Regions from separate parts of the Streptomyces sp. NPDC048338 genome, predicted to be linked through region 2. Evidence: riboswitches for the same ligand, from Rfam matches in the RefSeq annotation. Region 2 holds a riboswitch; each other region holds the start of a gene.

What was found. A riboswitch is a leader RNA that binds a small molecule or an ion and turns the genes downstream of it on or off. The one in region 2 is predicted to bind cyclic di-AMP.
Positions count from the first base shown of each region.
Region 1: another riboswitch for cyclic di-AMP. It lies ahead of ACGFZF_RS13715 (M23 family metallopeptidase); the one in region 2 lies ahead of ACGFZF_RS25080 (C40 family peptidase).
Region 3: another riboswitch for cyclic di-AMP. It lies ahead of ACGFZF_RS35105 (M23 family metallopeptidase); the one in region 2 lies ahead of ACGFZF_RS25080 (C40 family peptidase).

Region 1 is NZ_JBICYQ010000005.1:107,757-112,403, forward strand. It holds gene ACGFZF_RS13710 (M16 family metallopeptidase) at 1-1,085, shown strand, start outside; cyclic di-AMP (ydaO/yuaA leader) riboswitch at 1,297-1,464, shown strand; gene ACGFZF_RS13715 (M23 family metallopeptidase) at 1,477-2,247, shown strand; gene ACGFZF_RS13720 (GntR family transcriptional regulator) at 2,430-3,113, shown strand; gene ACGFZF_RS13725 (HPr family phosphocarrier protein) at 3,294-3,575, opposite strand; gene ACGFZF_RS13730 (GNAT family N-acetyltransferase) at 3,749-4,647, shown strand, end outside.
Region 2 is NZ_JBICYQ010000011.1:107,590-112,236, reverse strand. It holds gene ACGFZF_RS25090 (ATP-dependent Clp protease proteolytic subunit) at 1-286, shown strand, start outside; gene ACGFZF_RS25085 (hypothetical protein) at 294-599, shown strand; cyclic di-AMP (ydaO/yuaA leader) riboswitch at 914-1,111, shown strand; gene ACGFZF_RS25080 (C40 family peptidase) at 1,115-1,591, shown strand; gene ACGFZF_RS25075 (ATP-binding protein) at 1,838-2,266, opposite strand; gene ACGFZF_RS25070 (8-amino-7-oxononanoate synthase) at 2,485-3,648, opposite strand; gene bioB (biotin synthase BioB) at 3,793-4,647, shown strand, end outside.
Region 3 is NZ_JBICYQ010000019.1:97,169-101,815, reverse strand. It holds gene ACGFZF_RS35110 (aldo/keto reductase) at 75-1,019, opposite strand; gene ACGFZF_RS35105 (M23 family metallopeptidase) at 1,117-2,184, opposite strand; cyclic di-AMP (ydaO/yuaA leader) riboswitch at 2,196-2,343, opposite strand; gene ACGFZF_RS35100 (PP2C family protein-serine/threonine phosphatase) at 2,591-3,895, opposite strand; gene ACGFZF_RS35095 (MerR family transcriptional regulator) at 3,907-4,647, opposite strand.

The sequences.
Region 1 (4,647 bases), on a different contig from region 2:
CGCACGCCGACCACCCCGGCGTCCGGGTGTCCCTGGAGGTGCCCGTCTCCCGGCTGCCCAAGGCCCTCGGCCTGGTCGCCGAGGCCCTGATCGCGCCGGCCTTCGTCGAGACCGAGATCGAGCGCCTGGTGCGCAACCGGCTCGACGAGATCCCGCACGAGACGGCGAACCCGGGGCGCCGGGCGGCCAAGCAGCTCTCCAAGGAGCTGTTCCCGGCCGGCTCGCGCATGTCCCGGCCGCGGCAGGGCACCGAGGAGACGGTCGCCGCGATCGACGCCTCGGCCGTCCGTGCCTTCTACGAGGCCCACGTCCGCCCCGCCACGGCCACCGCCGTCGTCGTCGGCGACTTCACCGACGTGGACGTGGACAAGATCCTCGCCGAGACGCTGGGCGCCTGGACGGGCGACACCGCCGAGGCCCGCCCCGTCCCGCCGATCACGGCCGACGACACCGGCCGGGTGGTCATCGTGGACCGTCCCGGCGCCGTCCAGACCCAGCTGCTGATCGGCCGCGTCGGGGCCGACCGGCACGACCGCGTATGGCCCGCCCAGGTCCTCGGGACGTACTGCCTCGGCGGCACGCTCACCTCCCGCCTGGACCGCGTGCTGCGCGAGGAGAAGGGCTACACCTACGGTGTCCGGTCCTTCGGGCAGGTGCTCCGCTCCGACGGCGCGGGCAACGGCGCCTCGATGCTCGCCATCAGCGGATCCGTGGACACCCCCAACACCGGACCGGCACTTGACGACCTGTGGAAGGTGCTCCGCACCCTCGCCGCCGAGGGTCTGACGGACGCCGAGCGGGACGTGGCCGTGCAGAACCTCGTGGGCGTGGCGCCGCTCAAGTACGAGACGGCCGCCTCCGTCGCCGCGACGCTCGCCGACCAGGTCGAGCAGCACCTTCCGGACGACTACCAGGCGCAGTTGTACGCGCGGCTGGCCGAGACGGGCACGGTCGAGGCGACCGCCGCCGTCGTCAACGCATTCCCGGTGGACCGTCTGGTCACCGTCCTCGTTGGCGACGCCGCCGCGATCGCGGACCCGGTCCGTGCGCTCGGCATCGGCGCAGTGACCGTCGTCTCCGGCTGATTGCCGAGACCGGTGGCCGAAAAGGCACGGCAGCGGGACCCCGATCGAGTGGTATGTCGGGGTCCTCTGCTTTGTCCGGAATGGAGGGCTGAGTGATCGTTTGCCCTGTGGCATGTCTTACAAACGGGCCTGTCTGTTTGGCGATTGAAAGACGGTCCGCTTAGCTTCGTTCCGGCTGTCCGCCAGTTGCACCCGCCGCGCCCGCGGCATCGGACAGTCATCGCCGAGTCCCCGTCAGGCGCGAGCCTGGGGAGCCGGGGACCCACAACGAAGTCCCTGGGGTGAATCGGACGCCTTCGCACCCGTGCGGAGGGGCCCGTAGGAGACCTTCCTGCTCCGAACCCGTCAGCTAACCCGGTAGGCGAGAAGGAAGGAAAGGATCAGCCACTACATGGCGTTCACCCGTGCCACCGGGAAGCATCGTGGACCGAGCCGTATGGCGCGCCGTGGCGCCGGCATCGCCGGCATCGCCACCCTCGCCACCACCGGCGTCATCGGAACCCTCGCTTCCCCGGCGCTCGCCGCCGACACGGAAGCCCCCTCGCTGGAGGACACCGGCCTCAACCAGACCGTCGTCGCCGACGTCCTGGCGGACACCGTGAGCGCCCAGGCCGCCGCCCAGGAGCGGGAGGCCGTCGAGGCCGCCGCCCGGGAGAGGGCCGCGGCGGAGGCCAAGCGCAAGGCCGAGGCCCGCGCCAAGGAGATCCGCCTGGCCAAGGAGCGCGCGGCCCGCGAGGCCGAGCGCAAGCGCCTCGCCTCCTTCCAGCTCCCCGTCGCCGGTTCGTACGTCAGCACCGGCTACAAGACCGGCGGCTCGCTCTGGTCCTCCGGCAGCCACTCCGGGGTCGACTTCCACGCCTCCTCGGGCACCAAGGTCGTCTCCGTGGGCTCCGGCACCGTCGTGGAGGCCGGCTGGGGCGGCGCGTACGGCAACAACATCGTCATCCGGATGCACGACGGCACGTACACCCAGTACGGTCACCTCTCGGCGATCAGCGTCTCGGTCGGCCAGACCGTCACCCCGGGCCAGAAGATAGGTCTCTCGGGGTCGACCGGTAACTCCACCGGTCCCCACCTCCACTTCGAGGCCCGCAGCACCGCCGAGTACGGCTCCGACATCAACCCGATCGCGTACCTGCGTGCGCGCGGTGTGAGCGTCTGAACCCCGCCCGCGTCAGAAAAGCCCCGGCTCGTACTGAGCCGGGGCTTTTTTGCAGGCCAAAAGAAATCCATGGGCCGACGGTGGCCTTCGGAAATATCCCTCTGCTGCAATAGAGTTCACGAAGGGTCGGCGAACAGGCGTCCATCGGATGGGTTTCGCGCGGATTAAGGCGGAGGTCGAACATGCGCATTCCCGCGCACTCGGTATGCACGGCGATCCGGGACGACATCGTCTCCGGTGTCTTCGAGCGCGGCAGCCGGCTGACCGAGGAGCAGCTGGCGCGCCGCTACGGAGTCTCCCGCGTCCCGGTCCGCGAGGCCCTGCGCACCCTGGAGTCGGAGGGGTTCGTGGTCACCCGCCGGCACGCCGGGGCCCATGTCGCCGAGCCCACCGAGCAGGAGGCGGCGGACCTGCTGGACATGCGGGCCCTGCTGGAGCCGCTGGGCGCCGCGCGCGCGGCGCAGCGCCGCACCGAGGCCCATCTCAAGGTGCTGCGCGGCCTGGTCAGGCTGGGCCAGGAGCGGGCCAGACGGGGGCAGGGCGACGATCTGCGGTCCCTGGGGGGCTGGTTCCACGAGACCCTGGCGCAGGCCGCCGGCAGTCCGGCCCTGACGGCGCTCCTCACCCAGCTCCGCCACAAGATCGCCTGGATGTACGCGATCGAGCCGGCGGCGCAGCCGGTGGAGGAGTGGGCGGAGCACGGGGCGATCGTGGACGCGGTGGCCCGCGGCGACGCCGAGCGGGCGCGGGCGCTGACCGCGCTGCACGCCGAGCGCTCGCTGGCGCGGCACCGTCCCAAACGGTCCGGGCACGGCCGTGTGAGGCCTTCGCAACATGCCGTAAACACCGCGAGCATCCGGAATTAACGGCGGCGCCGTATACAAAGACAGTGAATACGGGGGCCGGATATCGTGCTGCCCGAAATTCGGTGTGCGCATTTCCTGGGCGGCGATCAATGGCCCGTACCGCCCCGGATGAATCCGGAATGGACGAAGGAGCCGCACCCGCCGGAATTCGGACGGATGCGGCTCCCGCGTGAGGTGTCGTCAGACGGTCTCGGGAAGCTCCTCGAGCCCCTCGGCAACCAGCTTCGCCAGACGGTCCAGAGCGACCTCGGCGCCGTCGGCGTCCGAAGCGAGCACGATCTCCTCGCCGCCCTGCGCACCCAGGCCGAGCACCGCGAGCATGGACGCGGCGTTCACCGGGTTGCCGTCGGCCTTGGCGATCGTCACGGGGATCCCGGAGGCCGTGGTGGCACGGACGAAGATGGAGGCGGGGCGGGCGTGCAGGCCCTCGGCCCAGCCGACGTTGACGCGGCGCTCAGCCATGGTGTTGCCCTTCAAGTCTTGGCCGGTTGTCTAGACCAGTCTCTCATGGGTTGCGAGGTGCTCGTGCCGACCTCCGGCCCGGCCGGAACAGCCCTCCGGCCCTCCCACCTTGCACGGCACCCACGTCGTGCGCGACCGGTGCCGGCGTCGTGCCCCGGTCGTAGGCTGACCCCATGCAGAGCGCGTCGGAACAGCCTGAACACGCATACCCCGACCACTGGGAGGCGGACGTCGTCCTGCGCGACGGCGGCACCGCGCGCATCAGGCCGATCACCGTCGACGACGCCGACCGCCTGGTCAGCTTCTACGAGCAGGTCTCGGACGAGTCGAAGTACTACCGGTTCTTCGCGCCCTACCCCCGGCTCTCCGCCAAGGACGTCCACCGCTTCACCCACCACGACTTCGTGGACCGGGTCGGACTCGCGGCGACCGTCGGCGGCGAGTTCATCGCCACCGTGCGCTACGACCGCATCGACGCCACCGGCCGGCCCGCCAGCGCCCCGGCCGACGAGGCCGAGGTCGCCTTCCTTGTGCAGGACGCGCACCAGGGCCGGGGGGTGGCCTCGGCCCTGCTCGAACACATCGCGGCGGTCGCCCGGGAGAGGGACATCCGGCGGTTCGCGGCCGAGGTGCTCCCCGCCAACTCCAAGATGATCAAGGTCTTCACGGACGCCGGCTACACCCAGAAGCGCAGCTTCGAGGACGGAGCCGTACGGCTCCACCTCGACCTGGAACCCACCGTTCGCTCGCTCGCCGTCCAGCGCGCACGGGAGCAGCGGGCCGAGGCCCACTCCGTGCAGCGCCTCCTGGCCCCCGGCTCGGTCGCCGTGATCGGCGCCGGGCGCGCCCCGGGCGGGGTGGGCCGGACGGTGCTGCGCAACCTCGTCGCCTCCGGCTACACCGGCCGCGTCCTCGCCGTGAACCGGAGCCTGGAGGCGGGCGCGCCCGCCGCGTTCGACGGGGTGCCGGCCTTCCGCTCCGTGGGCGAGATCGGCGAACCGGTGGACCTGGCGGTCGTCGCCGTCCCCGCGGAACGGGTGCCGGAGGCCGTCGCCGACTGCGGCGAGCACGG
Region 2 (4,647 bases):
CAAGCGGATGGCGCTGCCCGGCGCGCGGATCGTGCTCCAGCAGCCGTCGATGGACGAGCCGGCGCAGGGGCAGCCGAGCGATCTCGACATCCAGGCCAGGGAACTGCTGCGGCTGCGCACGATGGTGGCCGGCATGCTGGCCACCCACACCGGCCGAAGCCGCGAGCGGATCGACGCCGACATCGACCGGACGACGGTCCTCGACGCCGCGGCGGCGACCGCCTACGGACTGGTGGACCACGTCGTCCGCAACCGTGCCGCGTCCGGCGGCGCCGGGGGGCGGTGAGCCGGCCGTGGTCCCCGAACTGCCGCCGCTGCCCGCGCTGACGCGCGCCGAGGGCGAGCTCGTCGACGCCTACCTCGAGGTCGTGGACCTGCTCGGGCGTATCAATCCATCCAGGACATTGCATACTTATGGGGCGTTGCGTGCGGCGCAGGCGCTCGTGGGCAGGGCGACGGCCCTGCGCGACGCGCTGACGACCATGCACCTGCGCGGCGAGAGCGAGGTGCACACCGAGACGCTGGCCCACGCGCTCCGCGTGCTGGACGGGGAACGACGGTCCGGACGGGTCACCGTGTCGGAGCCGCCGTCGAGTTGACATTCAGGCGTGTCGTGTCGAGGTCCGGTCGGCCCAGTGCGACCGCAGAAATCCTCCCCCGTACGGCGTAGTCGACGAATCGACATGTGGCTGGGGCGAGTTGCGCGAGAGGTGCACACATCTGGCGGAATCGGATGTTCCTCCGCTGGTACGAGGCTTGCTGACCACCCTTCGGAAGATCACGAAACCTGCTTGTCCACCCGAATGGATCAGTCGTGAGGAGCCTCACATATCGCCGTTTCAGCTCGGTTTTCGACCGGTTCGTGGGTCAAGATCCCTGACGACGACAAGCCCCCGCCACCGCGGCGGGGCGGTCCGGGCGGACGCCGAGTCCTGCCGCCGTCCCGGATGTCTGGTCGACAGGAGTGGATCGGCAGGAGTGGAGGACCCGAGCAGTACGGAACGGCCGGCCAGTGGGGCCGTTCCTTGGGGTGAAGCCGCAGCCGCGGCCGGGCAACTTCGCCAGTCCGAACCCGACAGGTCATCCTTCACAGGCGGCTGACGAAGGGTTGCGCATGACTGCGCAGATTCATGTCCCGTCCCTGCTGTCCCGGGCCGGAGCCGTCTCGGCTCTCACCCTCGCCGCCGTCGGCGGCACGCTGCTGGCACCAGGTGCAGCGCCGGAGGCCCAGGCCGCCACGACGTACGCCGGCAAGGCGCTGAACGTCGCGGCGTCGAAGAAGGGATCGCCGTACAGGTACGGAGCGAGCGGGCCCACCAGGTTCGACTGCTCGGGGCTCACGCTCTACTCGTACAGGAAGGCGGGCAAGTCGCTGCCCCGAACCGCGCAGCAGCAGTACAACAAGACCCGGCACATCGCCGCCTCCGGCAGGCAGAAGGGCGACCTGGTCTTCTTCCACTCCGGGGGGAGGGTGTACCACGTGGGCATCTACGCCGGCAGCGGCAAGATCTGGCACTCCCCCAAGACCGGCTCCTGGGTGAAGCTCGACCGGATCTGGTCCTCGAAGGTCTACTACGGCCGGGTTCGCTGACACCCTCGCAGGAGACCCTCCCACGGCCTCCTACGACCCCCTGACGGCCGCTCAGGACAGCGGGCGGCCTGCCCGGCGGGTCCCACGACGGGGACCCGCCTCCTGACGAAGGGCGCGACGGCCGACGGGCCGGAGGGTGCGGCGGCGCCGCCGCACCCTCGCACACCGACCGAGGCCCCGTCCGGGCCCCCTAGGGCCTGTCTTCAAAGTAGCGCCGCGAGCCAGGCGGGACTTTGAAGACACCCCCTAGTTCGGGGTCGCCGTCCACGGGAGGTTGATCCAGACGGTCTTGCCGCCCTCGTCGGTCGGCGTGACCGAGAGGCGGCCTCCCGCCTCGGCGGTGAGGATGCGGATGATGACCATGCCCCGGCCGTTGTCCTGCTGGACCGCCGCGGGCAGGCGTCTCGGCCAGCGGGGATAGCTGTCGGTGACACCGATGTGGAGCTGTTCCTCGCGCACCAGACGGACGTCGACGGTGAACGTGGGCGACTGGCCGAAGGTGTGCTGGACGGCATTGGTGGCCAGCTCCGACACGATCAGCCGGACGGTGTCGGCGGTGTCGCTGCCGCCCGCGAGCCCCCATCCGGTCAGGACGTCGGCGACGTACCTCCGGGCTTCGGAGACCGAGGCCGGATCGCTCGGCAGAGTGACGGTTGCTTCCTGGTGATCTGCCATGGCGACGCTGTCCCTTTCCCACCGGGGCCAGCCCCGGATTGCGCTTCGCGCCAGACTGCCACTTCTCGTGCCACCATGAGGGTCGATCCACCAAGATATGCATATATCTATCGCCCGAAGCGGTGAACTCTGCTACAGGCAGGGGATTTTGAGGGCGTGAGGCAGGTGGTGACGCCCGGCACGCGTACGGCGCGGGCGGGAACGGCGGAGCCGGTGCGTCAGGCCGGTGGGGCCGTACGGAGGATCGTCGAGACCGCCTTGCCGATCTCCAGGTCCGTCAGGTCCGCCCGGGCCGTCAGCCGCAGGCGCGAGATGCCGTCGGGCACCGACGGGGGACGGAAGCAGCCGACGGCCAGGCCCTGTTCGCGGCAGTCCGCCGCCCACCGCAGCGCCGCGTCCGGCGACGGGGCGCGTACCGAGACGACGGCCGCGTCCGGGCGCGCGGCGGTCAGGCCCGCCTCGGTGAGCAGCCGGTGCAGGGTGGTGGCGACGGTCCGGGCGCGGCCGGCGAGCGCGGGCTCGTCCTGGATCAGGCGCAGGCCCGCGAGGGCGGCGGCCGCCGCCGCGGGGGCGAGGCCGGTGTCGAAGATGAAGGTCCGGGCCGTGTTGACCAGGTGCTCGATGACGCGGGCCGGACCGAGGACGGCACCGCCCTGGCTGCCCAGTGACTTGGAGAGGGTGAGGGTGGCGACCACGTCGGGGTCGCCCGCGAGGCCGGCCTCGTGCAGCGCGCCCCGGCCGCCGTGGCCGAGGACGCCGAGGCCGTGGGCGTCGTCGACGACGAGCGCCGCGCCGTGTTCACGGCACGCCTCGGCGTGTTCGGCCAGGGGGGCCTTGTCGCCGTCGACGGAGAAGACCGAGTCGCTGACCACGAGGGCCCGGCGGCCGTCGTGGGCGCGCAGCGTCTTGCGCACCGCCTCCGGGTCGACGTGCGGGACGACGGCGGTCTCGGCGCGCGAGAGCCGGCAGCCGTCGACGATCGAGGCGTGGTTGCCCGCGTCCGAGACGATGAGCGCGTCGCGGCCGCTCAACGCGGTGAGCGCGGCGAGATTGGCGGTGTAGCCGGAGGAGAAGACGAGGGCGGCCTCGAAGCCGCAGAACTCGGCGAGTTCGCGTTCGAGCCGGGCGTGCAGCCGGGTGGAGCCGGTGACGAGACGGGAGCCGGTGGAGCCCGCGCCCCAGCGGCGGGCGGCCTCGGCGGCCGCCTCGGTGATCTCCGGGCGCCGTGTCAGGCCGAGGTAGTCGTTGCTCGCCAGGTCGAGGAGCTCCGATTCCGCGGAGCGCGGCCGCAGCGTACGGACGAGCCCGGCGTCCGCTCGCCGGCGCGCCTCGGCTTCGGTCCAGTCGAACGCGGTGCGGCGCGTGTCCTCGTCCCGATGCATGAGGCAGATCCTTTTGTAGGCAGCGCACAGACCCTAACGCTCCGCGGGCAAGGTCAGGGTGTGGCCATGCCCACACATCAAACGGCCTCGTTTGTTCAGTTCCTCCTTGGCCGCGGGGTGTGCGGTAAGCGAGGATCAGCCTTTATGGACCTGCTGAACACGCTGGTGGACAAGGGGCTTCGGCGCGAACTGCCGACCCGTGAAGAAGCGCTCGCCGTGCTGGCGACCTCCGACGACGAACTCCTCGATGTGGTGGCCGCGGCCGGCAAGGTGCGCCGCCAGTGGTTCGGACGCCGGGTGAAGCTCAACTATCTGGTCAATCTGAAGTCCGGGCTGTGCCCCGAGGACTGCTCGTACTGTTCGCAGCGGCTCGGCTCCACGGCCGGGATCCTCAAGTACACCTGGCTGAAGCCCGACGAGGCCTCCGAGGCCGCCGCGGCCGGTGTCGCGGGCGGCGCGAAGCGGGTCTGCCTGGTGGCGAGCGGCCGCGGTCCGACGGACCGGGACGTGGACCGGGTCGGCAAGACCATCGAGGCGATCAAGGAGCAGAACGAGGGCGTCGAGGTCTGCGCGTGCCTCGGTCTGCTCTCGGACGGCCAGGCGGAGCGGCTCCGGGCCGCGGGAGCCGACGCGTACAACCACAACCTGAACACGTCCGAGGGGACGTACGGGGAGATCACGACCACGCACACCTACGCGGACCGCGTGGACACCGTGCAGAAGGCGCACGCCGCCGGTCTGTCGGCGTGCTCCGGTCTGATCGCGGGCATGGGCGAGAGCGACGAGGACCTGGTCGACGTCGTGTACGCGCTGCGCGAGCTCGACTCCGACTCGGTGCCGGTGAACTTCCTGATCCCCTTCGAGGGCACGCCGCTGGCCAAGGAGTGGCACCTCACCCCGCAGCGCTGCCTGCGGATCCTGGCGATGGTCCGCTTCGTCTGCCCCGACGTGGAGGTGCGGATCGCCGGCGGACGCGAGGTGCACCTGCGCTCGATGCAG
Region 3 (4,647 bases), on a different contig from region 2:
CCCGGGAACGACCGGACGGCCCCCGGGGCCGACCCTGCCGGCGCCCCCTGTGCCCCGCCCCGCGGGGCGAACGCTCAGGCGGAGGCCGCGTCCAGTGCCGCCAGCTCCGCCTCGTCGAGCACCAGGTCCGCGACCGCCACCAGGGCCGGCAGCTGCTCGACCGTACGCGCCGAGGCGATCGGCGCCGCGACGGTCGGCCGGGCCGCGAGCCAGGCCAGCGCCACCGTGGCGGGCTCGGCCCCGTGCGCGCGGGCCACGGCGTCGAGCGTGTCGAGCACCGTGCGGCCCCGCTCGGTCTCCAGATGCCGGCCCGCCCCCGCGGCCCGGGCGCTGTCGACCGCGGTCCCCTGCCGGTACTTGCCGGTCAGGAAGCCCGACGCCAGCGCGAAGTACGGCACGGCCGCGAGTCCGGCCCGCTCGGCGGTGTCCAGGAGCTCGCCCTCGTAGGTGTCGCGGGAGACCAGGTTGTAGTGCGGCTGGAGCGCGACGTAGCGGGTGAGTCCCTCGGCCTCGGCGAAGTCGAGGGAGGCCCGCAGCCGCGCCGGGGAGATGTTCGACGCGGCGACGGCACGGACCTTGCCGTCCTTCACCAGCTGGTCGAGCGCGGTGACGATCTCCTCGACGGGCACGGACTCGTCGTCGAAGTGCGTGTAGTACAGGTCGATGTGGTCGGTGCCGAGCCGGCGCAGTGACTCCTCGGCCGCCGCCTTGATCGTGACGGGAGCGAGTCCCTTGTACGAGGGGTGGGCGCCGACCTTGGTGGCGACGACGATCTCGTCGCGGTTGCCGCGGGACGCCAGCCACCTGCCGACGATCGTCTCGGACTCGCCGCCCTGGTTGCCCTCGGCCCAGGCGGAGTAGGAGTCGGCGGTGTCGACGAAGTTGCCGCCGGCGGCGGCGTAGGCGTCGAGGACGGCGAAGGACTGCGCCTCGTCGGCGGTCCATCCGAAGACGTTGCCGCCGAGCGCGAGCGGGAAGACGTGCAGGTCGGAGGAGCCCAGCGGGCGAAGAGAGGTCATGGGTCGGTGAACGACCGGCGGCGGGGCCGCTATTCCGGCGGTCCTGGCGCGGGGTTCGTCGCCAGGGCCGCCGTGGCCGGGGAGGTCCCCGGGAGGATCAGACCGACAGGCCCTTGCTCGCCAGCCAGGCCGCCGGGTCGACGCCGTCGCCGCCCGGGGTGTGGACCTCCAGGTGCAGGTGCGGGCCGGTGACGTTGCCGGTGGCGCCCACGCGGCCGATGGTGTCGCCGGTGCCGACCGACTGGCCCACGCCGACGGTCATCGAGGACAGGTGGCAGTACCAGACCTCGGTGCCGTCCGACAGCTCCAGGACGATGCGGTAGCCGTACGAGCCCGACCAGCCGGCCGACTTGACCGTGGCGCCGTGCACCGCCTTGACCGGCGTGCCCGTGGGGGCCGCGAAGTCCAGGCCGGTGTGGTAGCCGGAGGACCACATCGAGCCGGACTCGCCGTAGGTCGAGGTGAGCGTGTACGAGGACGTGGGCAGCGCGTAGCTGGCGGCGAGCTTGGCCAGGCGCTCGGCCTCGGCCTTCGCCGCGGCCTCCGCCTCGGCCTTCTTCTTCGCCTCGGCCGCCGCCTTCTCGGCCGCGTCCGCCTGGGCCGCGGCCTCCGCGGCGGCCTTCTCGGTCGCCGCCTTCTCCGTCGCGGCCTTCTCGGCGGCGTCGGCGGACGCCTGCTGCTGCTCGGCCTGCTGGAGGATGCGGGCGCGCAGCGCCTCGCCGGCGTCGCCGCCCTCCGTCTTGCGGTCGGCGCCGTCGACGGGCGCGCCGACGGAGGCCGTGAGCGCGTGCAGGTCGTTGCCGGAGCCGGCGGTCGTGTTCCGGTCCTCGTCGCCGGAGATCAGCGCGCCGACGCCGGGCAGGTCCTCGGCGTCCGGCAGGTCGAGGTCGGGCAGGGCTATGGAGACCGGCGGCTTCTCCTGCGCGGTGGCCAGGCCGCCCGCGCCGACGGCCGCGATGACACCGACGCCGAGGACGGTGGAGGAACGGGCGAAGCCCGAGCGCTGCTTGACGACCCGGTGGCGGCCACCGGCCCGGCTCTGCTGGCGGAGGGTCTCCTCGGTGGGGTTCCACTCGCCCGCCGCGCCGTCGGGGTCGGTCCCGGCGGCACCCGAGGCACCGAACGCATGGAAGGGGGCTTCGGGGGCAGGGGTGTTGGACGCCACGGAGGCGTACTCCTTTCCTTCCTTGCCGCCTACCGGGTTAGCTGACGGGTTCGGAGCAGGAAGGTCTCCTACGGGCGCCCTCGCACAGGTGCGAGAGTGTCCGATTCACCCCAAGTGGTGGTTCCCCGGTTCCCTTTCGGAATTCGGCGCGTGCGCACGGTGCCGTCTCTTGCGACGACTGGGACGACCGCGCTGCGTTATCGAACGTTAATAGACACGGGGGTCCGATTCCAAGCTGTTCCTCTTGATCGTTCAAGAGATTGATGCACTACAGGGCGATTTGACCGCCGCTCAGGAGTCATCCGTTCGAGACTCCTTATCTGACGTTGCATCAATTGTTATCGCAGCGGTACCTCGCGACTACGCATGGTCACCCCGCCGGGTCTCCGGGACCGGGGTGGCCGCCTCAGGGCACCACCGGCATCGTCCGGCGGCGCTCCGGCTGGCCCTGCACCGGGCGGCCCACGGCCAGCAGCGCCATGTCGTCCGTCGATCCGCCGCCCGTGTAGCGGCGGACGTCGTCGACCAGCGCGTCCAGCAGTTCCTCCGGACCGGGGAAGATCCGCCCGGCCAGGCGGCCGCCGGGCTCGTAGAAGGCGCCCGCCGCGTCGCGCGCCTCGGACAGCCCGTCGGTGTAGAAGAGCAGTGTCGAGCCCGGCGGGTAGGGGGTCTCGTCGGCCCGGTCCGGCCAGGCGGCCAGCGCGCCCATGCCGAGCGGCAGCGCGGCCTGGCTCGGCTCCAGATGTTCCAGCGCCCCGTCCTGGAGCAGCAGCAGCGGCTCGGGGTGGCCACGGTTCACGACTCGAACGAGACCGTCGCCGCGGGGGATCTCGGCCAGGACGGCGGTGGTGAAGCCCTCGAAGGCGTCCAGGTCGTCCCGGCGGGTCCCCTCCCGGGTCAGCGCCCGCTCGAGTCTCTGCGCCACCCCCTCCAGGGTCGCCTCCTGCTCGGCCGCCTCCCGGAACGCGCCGATCACGACGGCGACGGCCTCGACCGCCTCCAGCCCCTTGCCCCGCACGTCGCCGACGACGAGCCGCACGCCGTACGGGGTGTCCTGGACCGCGTACAGGTCGCCGCCGATGAACGCGTCCGCCTGCGCGGCCTCGTAGCGGGCCGCGATCTGCAGCCCGCCGATCCGCTCGACCGGCGTGGGCAGCACCGCCTTCTGGGCGGTCTCGGCGATCACCCGGGCGGAGGCCAGCTGCCGGCCGCTGCGCTGGACCACGCGGTTGATCACCATGGCCAGCGCGGAGACGGTGATGACCGTGAGGGTCTCGGTGGCCGAGGGCGGCTCCGTGGTGGTGCCGTTGTAGATGTGCAGCCCGACGCACGCCAGCACGGCCGCGATGCCGGTCAGCAGGGTCGTCAGTTTCGAGAAGAAGGGGGCCGCGATGAGCGGCGCGGCCGAGAACATCGGCGCCGCGGTGTACGCCGACGGGGTCGCCAGGTCGAAGACGATGCCGCCGAGGATGACGAGCGGGGGAAGGGCCCGGACGAAGCGGCGGGTCCGCTCACCGCGCGGGCGTGCGGGGCTCCCTGTGCCGTCACCCGCCGATCGCTGCCCCACCTGTGCTCTCCTGCCCGGTCCTTGCACGGCGACGGACCGTACCGCGCCCTCCCCAGCCTGGAGGCCGCCGCCCGGTGCGGCGACCCCCGATGCTCCGATCGGAGGAGCCTCGGCCCTCCCGGGCCGCCGGGAACCCGGCAGCATCGGAAAGACCCTCAGAGGTTCCGCTCCGCGTAGATCTCCATCGCGTCCCGGACCAGCAGCGCCGTGCCCTCGCCGTGCTTGTCGTAGTTGGCGGTGAAGCGCGGGTCGTCGACGTACATCCGGCCGAGGCCGATCACGTAGTCCTTCGACGGCGTCGTGGTGGCCGACAGCCAGCGGACCTGCCGGTGGGCGATCGCCTGCACCTCGTCGCTGTCGGCCGCGAGTCCGTCCCGCGCCGCCTGCCCGAAGTCGCGCGCGATGCCGGCCTGCTCGTCCGTGAACGCCTGCTTCTGCTCGGCGCTGAGCGAGCGCCACCAGCGGTCGCCCTTCTCGTACGCCTCGCGTCCCCAGCGCTCGGTGACCTCCGCCTCGTACCGGGTGTGGTCGAATCCGTCGAACACTTCTTCCGCCATGAGCTCTTCTCCGTTCTCGGTCTTGTGGAGAGTGGTCCGGACGGCTTCGATCTGCCGTCCGATGCGCTCCCGCTCCTGTTCGAGCAGGACGAGATGGGTGCGCAGGGCGGCGGACGGATCCCGCTGCCCCCGCAGGACCTCGGCGATGGCGGGCAGGGACAGCCCCAGCTCGCGCAGCAGCAGGATGCGCTGCAACCGCACGAGCGCCGCCTGGTCGTAGTACCGGTAACCGTTGGCGCCGATCCGGCTGGGTTCCAGCAGCCCGCGTTCTCCGTAGTGCCGGAGAGTGCGGCTGGTGGTCCCGGCCTTCCTGGCGATCTCTTGGATCGACCACTCCAT